One region of the Streptomyces sp. NPDC006711 genome, then DNA from elsewhere that is predicted to be linked to it. Evidence: riboswitches for the same ligand, from Rfam matches in the RefSeq annotation. Region 1 holds a riboswitch; the other holds the start of a gene.
The links. Region 1 has a riboswitch for cobalamin ahead of ACFYM2_RS16635 (cobalamin biosynthesis protein). Riboswitches for the same ligand answer to the same signal wherever they lie in the genome.
Positions count from the first base shown of each region.

Region 2: it holds a riboswitch for cobalamin, as region 1 does, so the genes downstream of both, ACFYM2_RS20000 (ABC transporter substrate-binding protein) here and ACFYM2_RS16635 (cobalamin biosynthesis protein) in region 1, are expected to answer to the same signal.

Region 1 covers NZ_JBIAGO010000007.1:61,833-67,407, forward strand. The annotation lists gene ACFYM2_RS16620 (lysozyme) at 1-157, shown strand, start outside; gene ACFYM2_RS16625 (anion permease) at 311-1,603, shown strand; gene ACFYM2_RS16630 (hypothetical protein) at 1,637-1,858, shown strand; cobalamin riboswitch at 1,995-2,136, shown strand; gene ACFYM2_RS16635 (cobalamin biosynthesis protein) at 2,231-3,187, shown strand; gene ACFYM2_RS16640 (cobyric acid synthase) at 3,169-4,710, shown strand; gene ACFYM2_RS16645 (putative cobaltochelatase) at 4,764-5,575, shown strand, end outside.
Region 2 covers NZ_JBIAGO010000009.1:155,789-161,363, reverse strand. The annotation lists gene ACFYM2_RS20010 (amino acid permease) at 1-610, shown strand, start outside; gene ACFYM2_RS20005 (M67 family metallopeptidase) at 697-1,119, shown strand; cobalamin riboswitch at 1,212-1,359, shown strand; gene ACFYM2_RS20000 (ABC transporter substrate-binding protein) at 1,397-2,371, shown strand; gene ACFYM2_RS19995 (FecCD family ABC transporter permease) at 2,430-3,458, shown strand; gene ACFYM2_RS19990 (ABC transporter ATP-binding protein) at 3,455-4,249, shown strand; gene ACFYM2_RS19985 (putative leader peptide) at 4,316-4,444, shown strand; gene ACFYM2_RS19980 (MoaD/ThiS family protein) at 4,555-4,833, shown strand; gene ACFYM2_RS19975 (cysteine synthase) at 4,835-5,575, shown strand, end outside.

The DNA.
Region 1 (5,575 bases):
GCTCGCCCGGTACGCCGCCACCCCGGGCGCGCTGCCGGCGGGCTGGTCGTACTGGACGTTCTGGCAGCACGCGAACGGGAGCGGAATCCTGCCGGGTGACCAGGATCTCTTCAACGGGACTCCCGAGCAGCTGAAACGGTTCGCGGCCGGGCGCTGAAGCGGTTCGCGCCCGGCGACGAACCGGCCCCGGCGGCCCCGGCGGGCACCGGAACCGGCCATGGACACCACTGCGCCCGTCCCAGTTCACCTTCCGTTCATTCAGGTTACTTACGTTCGTCCCGCCACTGACGTCGAACGATTGCCTGGGTAAATGGAACACATCACGCTGCTGCTCGCGATTGTGATCGTGACAGCTCTAGTGTTCGATTTCACGAACGGTTTCCACGACACCGCCAACGCGATGGCCACCACCATCTCGACCGGCGCCCTGAAGCCCAAGACGGCGGTCGCCATGTCCGCCGCGCTCAACCTGGTCGGCGCGTTCCTGTCGGTGGAGGTCGCCAAGACGATCTCCGGCGGGATCATCGACGAAAAGGGAATCCGCACCGAGGTCATCTTCGCGGCCCTGGTCGGCGCCATCCTGTGGAACCTGCTGACCTGGCTGCTCGGGCTGCCCTCCAGCTCGTCGCACGCCCTGTTCGGCGGCCTCATCGGCGCCGCGGTCATGTCGGCCGGCTGGTCCTCGGTCCACGGCTCCACCGTCGTCACCAAGGTGCTGCTGCCCGCCGTCGCCGCCCCGGTCGTCGCCGGCATCGCCGCGATGCTGGCCACCAGGCTCACCTACCGGCTCAACCGGAACACCGACGAGAAGGCCACCGCCAAGGGTTACCGCGTGGGCCAGATCGCCTCGGCCGGTCTCGTCTCGCTCGCCCACGGCACCAACGACGCCCAGAAGACGATGGGCATCATCACCCTCGCCCTGGTCACCGGCGGCGTGCTGCACCCGGGCGCCAACCCCCCGCTGTGGGTCATCGTCTCGGCGGGCCTGGCCATCGCCCTTGGCACCTACCTCGGCGGCTGGCGCATCATCCGCACCCTGGGCAAGGGCCTGACCGAGCTGCGCCCGCCGCAGGGCTTCGCCGCCCAGACCGGCGCCGCCACCGTTATCCTGGCCTCCTCGCACATCGGCTTCTCGCTCTCCACCACCCAGGTCTGCTCCGGCTCGGTCATGGGCGCGGGCCTCGGCCGCAAGGGCGGTGTGGTCCGCTGGTCCACCGCGACCCGGATGGCCGTCGCCTGGATCCTGACGCTCCCGGCCGCCGCCGTCGTCGGAGCGGGCGCGGAGTTCCTGACCCAGCAGGGCCCCTGGGGCATCGCCGCCGTCGCCGTCCTCCTGATCGCCGGCTCGGGCATCATCTGGAAGCTCTCGCGCCGCCGGCCGGTCGGCCACGACGACGTCACCGCCGACGTCACCGCCGACAAGACCGCTCCGGCCGACGCAGAGCCCGCCGGTGTCATCACCACCGCGATCGCCGCCGTCTCCCCGCCGCCCACCGGCGTCCTGCTCTCCGCCGCCGACCTCGCGGTCGGCGACCTCAGGGCCACGATCCAGGCCCCGGCCCCGGTGGCCCCCGCCGACCCGCCCACCCCGGCCGCGGTCTGACCGGCACCGACCAGGTACAGGTAAGGAATCCTCATGCACATCGACTGGGCGGCCCTCGGCTCCGTCTTCGGCGTCAGCCTCGCGGTGACCGTCGGCCTGGTGGGCCTGTTCACCCTCGGCGTCGTCGGCCTCGCCAAGCGGGAGGCCGCGACCTCGGGATCCGGCAACGTGCTGGTGGCCCGCACCACCGCGTACGCCTGCTTCGCGCTCTGCGCTGCGGCCGTGGCGTACGGGATCCATCTGATCGTCGCCTGACCCGGCGCCCGGGGCCCCACGGGGCACTTCCCGGCGCCGCGCGCACCCCGCGAACCGCCCTTCGGCCCCCGGCCGGAGGGCGCTCGCGTGTGCGCCGGGACACGCTCTCGCGCCGCAGGTCAACGGCAAGTTGACGGCTGTTCTCGGACCGTGGTGGACTGCACCGGCCAGCTACGGCGGCAGGAGAGGAAGCCGGTGCGAATCCGGCGCGGTCCCGCCACTGTCACCGGGGAGCGATCCCCGCGAGCCAGGAACTCTCACCGCCGGTCACGTCGAACCAGGGCGCGGACACCCTGAGTGAGGACACACCGCCATGCGCGCCTGCCCACCGAGACTTTCCGGCCCCTTCCGCGACGCCCCGGCGCGCTGAGCATGCGGGCCGATCGCACCTTCGCCCACGGCGTCACCGCCGGTCTCGTCGCCGACCTCCTGCTCGGCGACCCGCGCCGGGGCCATCCGGTCGCCGCGTTCGGCCGGGCCTCGGCCGCCGTGGAGCGCGCGCTGTGGCGCGACCACCGGGGCCGGGGCGCGCTGCACACCCTGATCTGCGCGGGCGGCGCCACCGCTGGCGCGGCCCTCCTCTCCCGTGCCCTGCGCGGCCGCCCCCGCGCGAGCCTGGCCCTGACCGCCGCCGCCACCTGGACCGTGGTCGGCGGCACCTCGCTCGGCCGCGAGGCCCGGGCCATCGGGGGTGCGCTCGCCGCCGGCGACCTGGCGGCGGCCCGCGAGCGCCTGCCGCATCTGTGCGGCCGCGACCCGCGGTCCCTGGACGCCGACGGCGTCGCGCGGGCGGTGGTCGAGTCGGTCGCCGAGAACACCTCCGACGCCGTCGTCGGGGCCCTGGTGTGGGGCGCGCTCGCGGGCGTGCCCGGTCTCGTGGGTTTCCGGGCGGTCAACACGCTGGACGCGATGGTCGGGCACAAGTCGGATAAGTACCGCAAATATGGCTGGGCTTCGGCACGCCTCGACGACGTGGCGGGCTGGCCGGGTGCCCGGCTCACCGCCGTCCTCGCGGCGCTCGCGGGCCCCGACCCCCGGGGCGCGGTACGGGCCTGGCGCGCCGACGCGGGCCGCCACCCCAGCCCCAACGCGGGCCCGGTCGAGGCCGCGTTCGCCGGCGCGCTCGGCGTGCGGCTCGGCGGCACGCTCTCCTACGCGGGGCGCATGGAGCATCGGCCGGTCCTGAACGCGCCGGGCCGGGCCGTCACCGTCGCGGACATCGAACGGGCCGTACGGCTCTCGCGCCGGGTCAGCTGGCTGACGCTGGCCGCCGCCGTGGCGACGAGGGCCGCTGTGAGGAAGGGACGTACATGGGTGGCGGGCTGCTGATCGCGGGCACGACATCGGACGCGGGCAAGAGCGTCGTGACGGCCGGGATCTGCCGGTGGCTGGTGCGCCGGGGCGTCAAGGTCGCGCCGTTCAAGGGCCAGAACATGTCGCTGAACTCGTTCGTCACGCGTGAGGGCGCGGAGATCGGCCGGGCCCAGGCGATGCAGGCACAGGCCGCCCGGGTGGAGCCGAGCGCGCTGATGAATCCGGTGCTGCTCAAGCCCGGCAGCGACCGCTCGAGCCAGGTCGTCCTGATGGGCAGGCCCGTCGGCGAGCTGAGCGCCCGCGGGTTCTTCGGGTCCCCGGGCCCCGCGTCCGCCACCGCGCCGCACCGGGGCGGCCGCGAGGCGCTGCTCGGCACCGTACTGGACTGCCTGGCCGAGCTGCGGGCCACGTATGACGCCGTGATCTGCGAAGGCGCGGGCAGTCCGGCCGAGATCAACCTGCGGCGCACCGACATCGTCAACATGGGCATCGCGCGGGCCGCCCGGCTGCCGGTCGTGGTGGTCGGCGACATCGACCGGGGCGGCGTCTTCGCCTCGTTCTTCGGCACGACGGCGCTCCTGAGCCCCGAGGACCAGGCGCTGGTCGCCGGCTACGTCGTCAACAAGTTCCGGGGCGATGTGACGCTGCTTGAGCCCGGCATCGAAATGCTGCGCGGCCTCACCGGACGCCACACCTACGGGATCCTGCCCTACGCCCACGGCCTCGGCATCGACGAGGAGGACGGGCTCAGGGTGTCGATGCGCGGCGCCGTGCGCGAGTCGGTGGTGGCGCCGCCCGTCGGCGAGGACGTGCTGCGGATCGCGGTGTGCGCGGTGCCGCTGATGAGCAACTTCACCGACGTGGACGCCCTTGCCGCCGAGCCCGGCGTCGTCGTGCGGTTCGTGGACCGGCCCGAGGAACTGGCCGACGCCGACCTCGTGGTGGTGCCGGGCACGCGCGGCACCGTGCGCGCCCTGGAGTGGCTGCGCGAGCGCGGTCTGGCCGCCGAGATCGCCCGCCGGGCCGCCGAGGGCCGCCCTGTGCTCGGGATCTGCGGCGGGTTCCAGTTGCTCGGTGAGCACATCGAGGACGACGTCGAGTCACGGGCGGGCTCGGTGCCCGGGCTCGGCCTGCTGCCGGTGCGGGTGCGGTTCGCCGCCGAGAAGACCCTGGCGCGGCCCGTCGGCACGGCGCTGGGCGAGCGCGTCGAGGGGTACGAGATCCACCACGGCGTCGCCCAAGTCCTGGGCGGGGAGCCCTTCTTGGACGGCTGCCGGTCCGGCGCGGTGTGGGGCACGCACTGGCACGGCTCCCTGGAGAGCGACGGCTTCCGGCGCCGCTTCCTCGCGCGGGTCGCGCGGGACGCGGGCCGCCGCTTCGTGCCCGCGCCCGACACTTCCTTCGGGACGCTGCGCGAGGAACAGCTCGACCGGCTCGGCGACCTGATCGAGGAACACGCCGACACCGATGCCCTGCTGCGGCTGATCGAGCAGGGCCCGCCCAAGGGCCTTCCCTTCATCCCGCCCGGAGCGCCATGACCACCCCCCCTGCGCCCGCCGCGTACAGCACTACTCCAAGGAGAGATCGGCACATGAGCACTCGGTATCCGTTCACCGCCGTCGTCGGCATGGACGACCTGCGCCTCGCGCTGCTCCTGAACGCCGTCAGCCCCGCCGTGGGCGGTGTCCTCGTGCGGGGCGAGAAGGGCACCGCGAAGAGCACCGCCGTGCGCGCGCTCGCGGATCTGCTGCCCGAGGTCGCGGTCGTGCCGGGCTGCCGCTTCAGCTGCGACCCCGCCGCGCCCGACCCGGACTGCCCGGACGGGCCGCACGAGAACGGTCCCGGCGCCGCCCGCGCGGCCCGCATGGTCGAGCTGCCCGTGGGCGCCTCCGAGGACCGGCTGGTGGGCGCGCTCGACATCGAGCGGGCACTCGGCGAGGGCGTGAAGGCCTTCGAGCCGGGCCTGCTCGCGGACGCCCACCGCGGCATCCTGTACGTCGACGAGGTCAACCTGCTCCACGACCACCTCATCGACCTGCTGCTCGACGCCGCCGCCATGGGCTCCTCCTACGTCGAGCGCGAGGGCGTCTCGGTGCGGCACGCCGCGCGGTTCCTGCTCGTGGGCACGATGAACCCCGAAGAGGGCGAGCTGCGGCCGCAGTTGCTCGACCGGTTCGGCCTGACCGTCGAGGTCGCGGCCTCGCGCGAGCCCGAGCAGCGCGTGGAGGTGGTGCGCCGCCGCCTGGCGTACGACGACGACCCGGCCGCGTTCGCCGCGCGCTGGGCCGACGAGGAGGGCGCGCTGCGGGGGCGGATCGTGGCGGCGCGGGAGCTGCTGCCCTCGGTCGTGCTCGGCGACGCGGTCCTTCTCCAGATCGCGGCGACCTGCGCCGCGTTCGAGGT
Region 2 (5,575 bases), on a different contig from region 1:
CCCGTGGCACGAGTTCCAGCCCGGCGTGAGTCCCTTCGTCGCCGCGTTCCAGAAGATGGGCCTCGGCGTCGGCGCGGGCATCGTCAACTTCGTCGTGCTGACCGCCGCGCTCTCCTCCTGCAACTCCGGCATGTACTCCACCGGCCGCATGCTGCGCGACCTCGCGCTCAACGGCCAGGGCCCCAAGGTCTTCACCAAGCTCACCAGGAGCGGCACCCCGCTGGTGGGCACCTCGGTCTCCGCCGGGCTCATGCTGGTCGGTGTCTGGATCAACTACGTCGCGCCCGGCAAGGCCTTCGACTACGTCGTCTCCTTCGCCACGATCTCCGGCATGTGGGCCTGGATCATGATCCTGGTCTGCCAGATCCGCTACCGCGCCAAGTCCGACCGCGGCGAACTGCCGCAGTCCACCTTCCGCGCCCCCGGAGCCCCGTGGACCAGCTGGTTCGCGCTGCTCTTCATCGGCATGGTCATCGTCATGATGGGCATCGACAAGGACTCCCGCGTCTCGCTGTACTGCGCGCCGCTGTGGGCCCTGATCCTGGGCGTCTCCTACCTGGTCCTCAAGGCCAAGAACCCCGAGAACAAGGCGTTCGCCAAGCGCGTCTGACCCCGCTGACCGGCACGTTCTCACCATGTGGGCCGCCGCGTATCGCCACTCGATACGCGGCGGCCCCTTTGCTTATCCTTGCCGACATGCTGACCCTCACCCAGGCCCTGTACGACCAGCTCGTCGCGCACGCCCGCGCCGACCACCCCGACGAGGCGTGCGGTGTGGTCGCGGGCCCGGCCGGCACCGGCCGCCCCGAGCGCTTCATCCCCATGCTGAACGCGGCCCGCTCGCCCACGTTCTACGAGTTCGACTCGCAGGACCTCCTCAAGCTCTACCGCGAGATGGACGACCGCGACGAGGAGCCGGTGATCGTCTACCACTCCCACACCGCGACCGAGGCCTACCCCTCGCGCACCGACGTGTCCTACGCCAACGAGCCCGGCGCGCACTACGTCCTGGTGTCCACTGCGGACACCGACGGCGCGGGCGAGTTCCAGTTCCGCTCGTACCGCATCGTGGACGGTGTGATCACGGAGGAAGACGTCAAGGTCGTCGAGGCCTACTGAGCCAGGCCCACTGAGCCAGGCCTACTGAGTCACCCCCGGGCGCCGTGACGGATGGCGCGTACCGATCGAAATTCGCGCATATCGAAATTCGCGCATACTGTCCGTACGAAATTTTGATCATCGGGCGGCAGGACCCAGGAAGCCGGTGCGAATCCGGCACGGTCCCGCCACTGTGACCGGCCCCGGGGGACCCCCCTCGGAGCCGGAAGCCAGGAACTGACCTGCCGCCTTCTCCCATCGACAGGGGACGTGGAAATCCCCTTGGAGGAGCGCAGCCATGCTCTGGCGCCGCGCGGCACTCGCCGCCGCCCTGCTGTTCCCGCTCGCCGCGTGCACGACGCGGCCGCAGCCCGAGGCCACGGGCGCTACGGCCCCCGGCTTCCCGTACACCGTCACCAACTGCGGCGTGCGCACCACGTTCACCGCGCCTCCCAAGCGGGCCGTCACGATGAACCAGCACGCCACCGAGGTGATGCTGGAGCTCGGCCTCGCCAAGTCCCTTGCCGGGACGGCCTACTTGGACGACAAGGTACTGCCGAAGTACGAGGCGGCCTACCGCTCGGTCCCGGTCCTGGCCGCCGAGTACCCCTCCTACGAAAAGCTCCTGGCCGCCGGCCCCGACTACGTCTACGGCGGTTACGCCTCGGCCTTCGCCGCGGGCGAGGGCCGAAGCCGCGAAGCCCTCGCCAAGAGCGGCATCAAGTCCCGCCTCAACGTGGAGAACTGCCCCCGCGCCGACGCGACCACGATGGACGACGTGTACGAGGAGGTCACCGAGGTCGGCCGCACCTTCGGGGTGCCCGAGCGGGCCCAGACGTGGATACGCTCGGCCCAGGAGGCCAACGAGCGTACCCGGACGGCGCTTTCGGGCCGGGAGCCGGTGCCGGTGTTCGTCTACGACAGCGGCGACAAGACGGCGTTCACGGCCGGCGGCAAGGGCATCGGCAACGACATCGTGACGCGGGCGGGCGGACGCAACATCTTCGCCGACGACCTGAAGACGGCCTCCTTCGGCGACGCGAGCTGGGAGGACGTGGTGGCCCGCGCCCCGAAGACCATCCTCATCCTGGACTACGGCGGCACGAGCGTGGAGGCCAAGAAGAAGCGCCTGCGCGACGACCCGGCGCTCGCCTCGGTGCCCGCCGTCAAGAACAACAGCTTCGCGGTCCTCGCGCTGTCCGACATGGTGACGGGCGTACGGGCCCCGGACGCGGTGGCCAAGCTGGCCGCGCAGCTCGGGGCGGGAGCATGAGGGGGCGCCACCACGCGGGCCCGCAGCCCCGTCCCGCCGGTCGAGAAGGAGCCCGCCGGTGACCCCCCGCCGGCGCTACCTCGCGCTGCTCGGCGGCCTGACCCTCGTGCTCCTGGCCGGCGCCACCGCCGGGCTCGCGCTCGGCTCGGTACGGATACCGGCGGGCGAGGTGTGGGCCATCGTCACCGGCGCCGCCGAACCCGGCCCCTACCGCACCATCGTGCTGGACGTCAGAGCCCCCCGGGTCGTGCTCGGCGCGGTCACCGGCGCCGGTCTCGCCGTCATCGGCACCACCCTCCAGGCCCTCGTGCGCAATCCGCTCGCCGATCCCTTCCTGCTGGGCGTCTCCAGCGGAGCCTCCGCGGGGGCCGTCGCCGTGATCGTCCTCGGGGCCGGCGCCGGGGTGGCCACCACCGTCGCCCTGCCCGCCGCCGCCTTCGCCGGAGCCCTCACCGCCCTCGTCCTCGTCTACGCGCTCGCCCGGCGCGCCGGCTCCCTGGCGGGCGGGCGCCTGGTGCTGGCCGGGGTCGCCGTCTCCTACGTCCTGTCCGCGCTCACCAGCCTGATCCTGGTCACATCGGCCAGCGCCGAACACGTCACGGAAGTCCTGCACTGGACACTCGGCGGACTCGGCGGCGCCCGCTGGGACATGCTCGCTCTGCCCGCGCTCGCCCTCGCCGCGGGCACCCTGCTCCTGATCGCCCTGGCCCGCCCGCTGGACCTGCTGCTCGTCGGCGAGGAGGGCGCCACCGTGCTCGGCCTCGACACCGGGCGCTTCCGCGCGGCCGCCTTCGTGCTGGCATCGCTGCTCACCGGCGTCCTCGTCGCGTACACCGGGTCGATCGGCTTCGTCGGCCTGATGGTGCCGCACGCCGCCCGCATGGCCGTCGGCGCCGCCCACCGCGCCCTGCTGCCCGTCGCGGCCCTGGGCGGCGCCGCCTTCCTCGTCCTGGCCGACCTGGCGGCCCGCACGGTCGCCGCGCCCCAGGACATCCCCGTCGGCGTCCTCACCGCGCTCACCGGCGGCCCCTTCTTCCTGTGGATGCTGCGCGGACACGGCGCCCGCGCGGAAGGCGGCCCCGCATGACCACGCTGCGCGCCCAATCGCTCTCGTACACCACCCCCCAGGGCCGCGCCCTGCTGCACGACATCACCCTGCACGCCGCCGACGGCGAGACCGTCGGCCTGGTCGGGCCCAACGGCAGCGGCAAGACCACACTGCTGCGCTGCGTCTACGCCACCCTGCGCCCCACCTCGGGCCGCGTCCTGCTCGACGGCGCCGACCTGCACGCCCTGCCGGCCAGGGCCCGCGCCCGCCGGCTCGCGACCGTCCCGCAGGACGCCGACGCCGGCGGCATCGAACTGAGCGTGCGGGAGATCGTCGCCATGGGCTGCTCCCCGCACCACCGCTTCTGGGAGGCCGACACCGCCGCCGACGACGCCCTCGTACGCGACGCGCTGGCACGCCTCGGCATCGCGAACCTCGCCGCCCGCCCCTTCCCGTCCCTGTCCGGCGGTGAACGCCGGCGCGCCCTGGTCGCCCGCGCCCTCGTACAGCAGCCTGACCTCATCGTCCTGGACGAGCCGACCAACCATCTCGACATCCGCTACCAGCTCGAAGTGCTCTCCCTGGTAAGGGAGTTGGGCACCGTCAACCTGCTCGCCCTGCACGATCTGAACCTGGCCGCGCAGTACTGCGACCGCCTCTGCGTCCTGGCGGACGGCCGGATCGTCGCGGCGGGAGCGCCCGCGGACGTACTGACTCCGGATCTGCTGCGCGAGGTGTACGGGGTCGAAGCCGACGTCGGCGTACACCCCACCACCGGGGCGCCCACCGTCGTCTACCTGCCGCCCACCAGGAGGGTGACCACATCCTGAGCGGGATGCGTCCAGGATGCGAGATCACATTCCGGGAAGCGGACCGGGAATCTATACGATGACCCCATGGTTTCGAACGACGTGAGCGACAAGACGCCGAGCAGCGGCCCCGCCCTGCTGCTCGTGGCGCGGCTGCACGTCGACCTGTGCCGTCTCGCCAGCGCGATCTGTACGGCCCGCGCAGCCGCCGTCTGACGCCGCGCGCCCCGCACCAACGCACCACCGCACGCCCCCGGGCGTGCGGCGCGCGGACCCGAGCCCGAGCCGCGCCCACGCCTCACATCTTCCGATCAGGAGCCCACGCCATGGCCATCGAGGTCCGCATCCCGACCATCCTCCGCACCTACACCGACGGCGCCAAGGCCGTCGAGGGCAGCGGCGCCACCCTCGCCGAGCTGCTGGGCGACCTCGAAACCCGGCACACCGGCATCCGCGAGCGCATCGTGGACGGCGACAAACTGCGCCGCTTCGTGAACGTGTACCTCAACGACGAGGACGTCCGCTTCCTCGACGGCATCGACACCAAGCTGTCCGACAGCGACAACGTCACGATCCTGCCCGCAGTCGCGGGCGGCCGCGTCTGACATGCGCTACGACTCCCCGCTCGCCGCGGTTGGCAACACCCCCCTGGTCCGCCTGCCCCGGCTCTCCCCCTCGGCGGACGTACGGATCTGGGCCAAGCTGGAGGACCGCAACCCGACCGGCTCCATCAAGGACCGGCCGGCCCTCCACATGGTCGAACAGGCCGAGAAGGACGGCCGGTTGACACCCGGCTGCACCATTCTCGAACCCACCAGCGGCAACACGGGCATCTCGCTGGCGATGGCGGCCAGGCTCAAGGGCTACCGCATCGTGTGCGTCATGCCGGAGAACACCTCCCAGGAGCGCCGCGACCTGCTCGCGATGTGGGGCGCCGAGATCGTGTCGTCCCCGGCGGCCGGCGGCTCCAACACGGCCGTACGGGTCGCCAAGGAGCTGGCCGCCGAGAACCCGTCCTGGGTGATGCTCTACCAGTACGGAAACCCGGACAACGCGGGCGCCCACTACGCCACCACCGGCCCCGAGATCCTGGCCGACCTGCCCTCCATCACGCACTTCGTGGCGGGCCTCGGCACCACCGGAACGCTGATGGGCGTCGGCCGCTACCTGCGCGAGAACGTCCCCGGCATCCAGATCGTCGCCGCCGAACCCCGCTACGACGACCTGGTCTACGGGCTGCGCAACCTCGACGAGGGCTTCGTGCCCGAGCTGTACGACGCCTCGGTCCTCACCACCCGCTTCTCGGTCGGCTCGGCCGACGCGGTCACCCGCACCCGCGAACTCCTC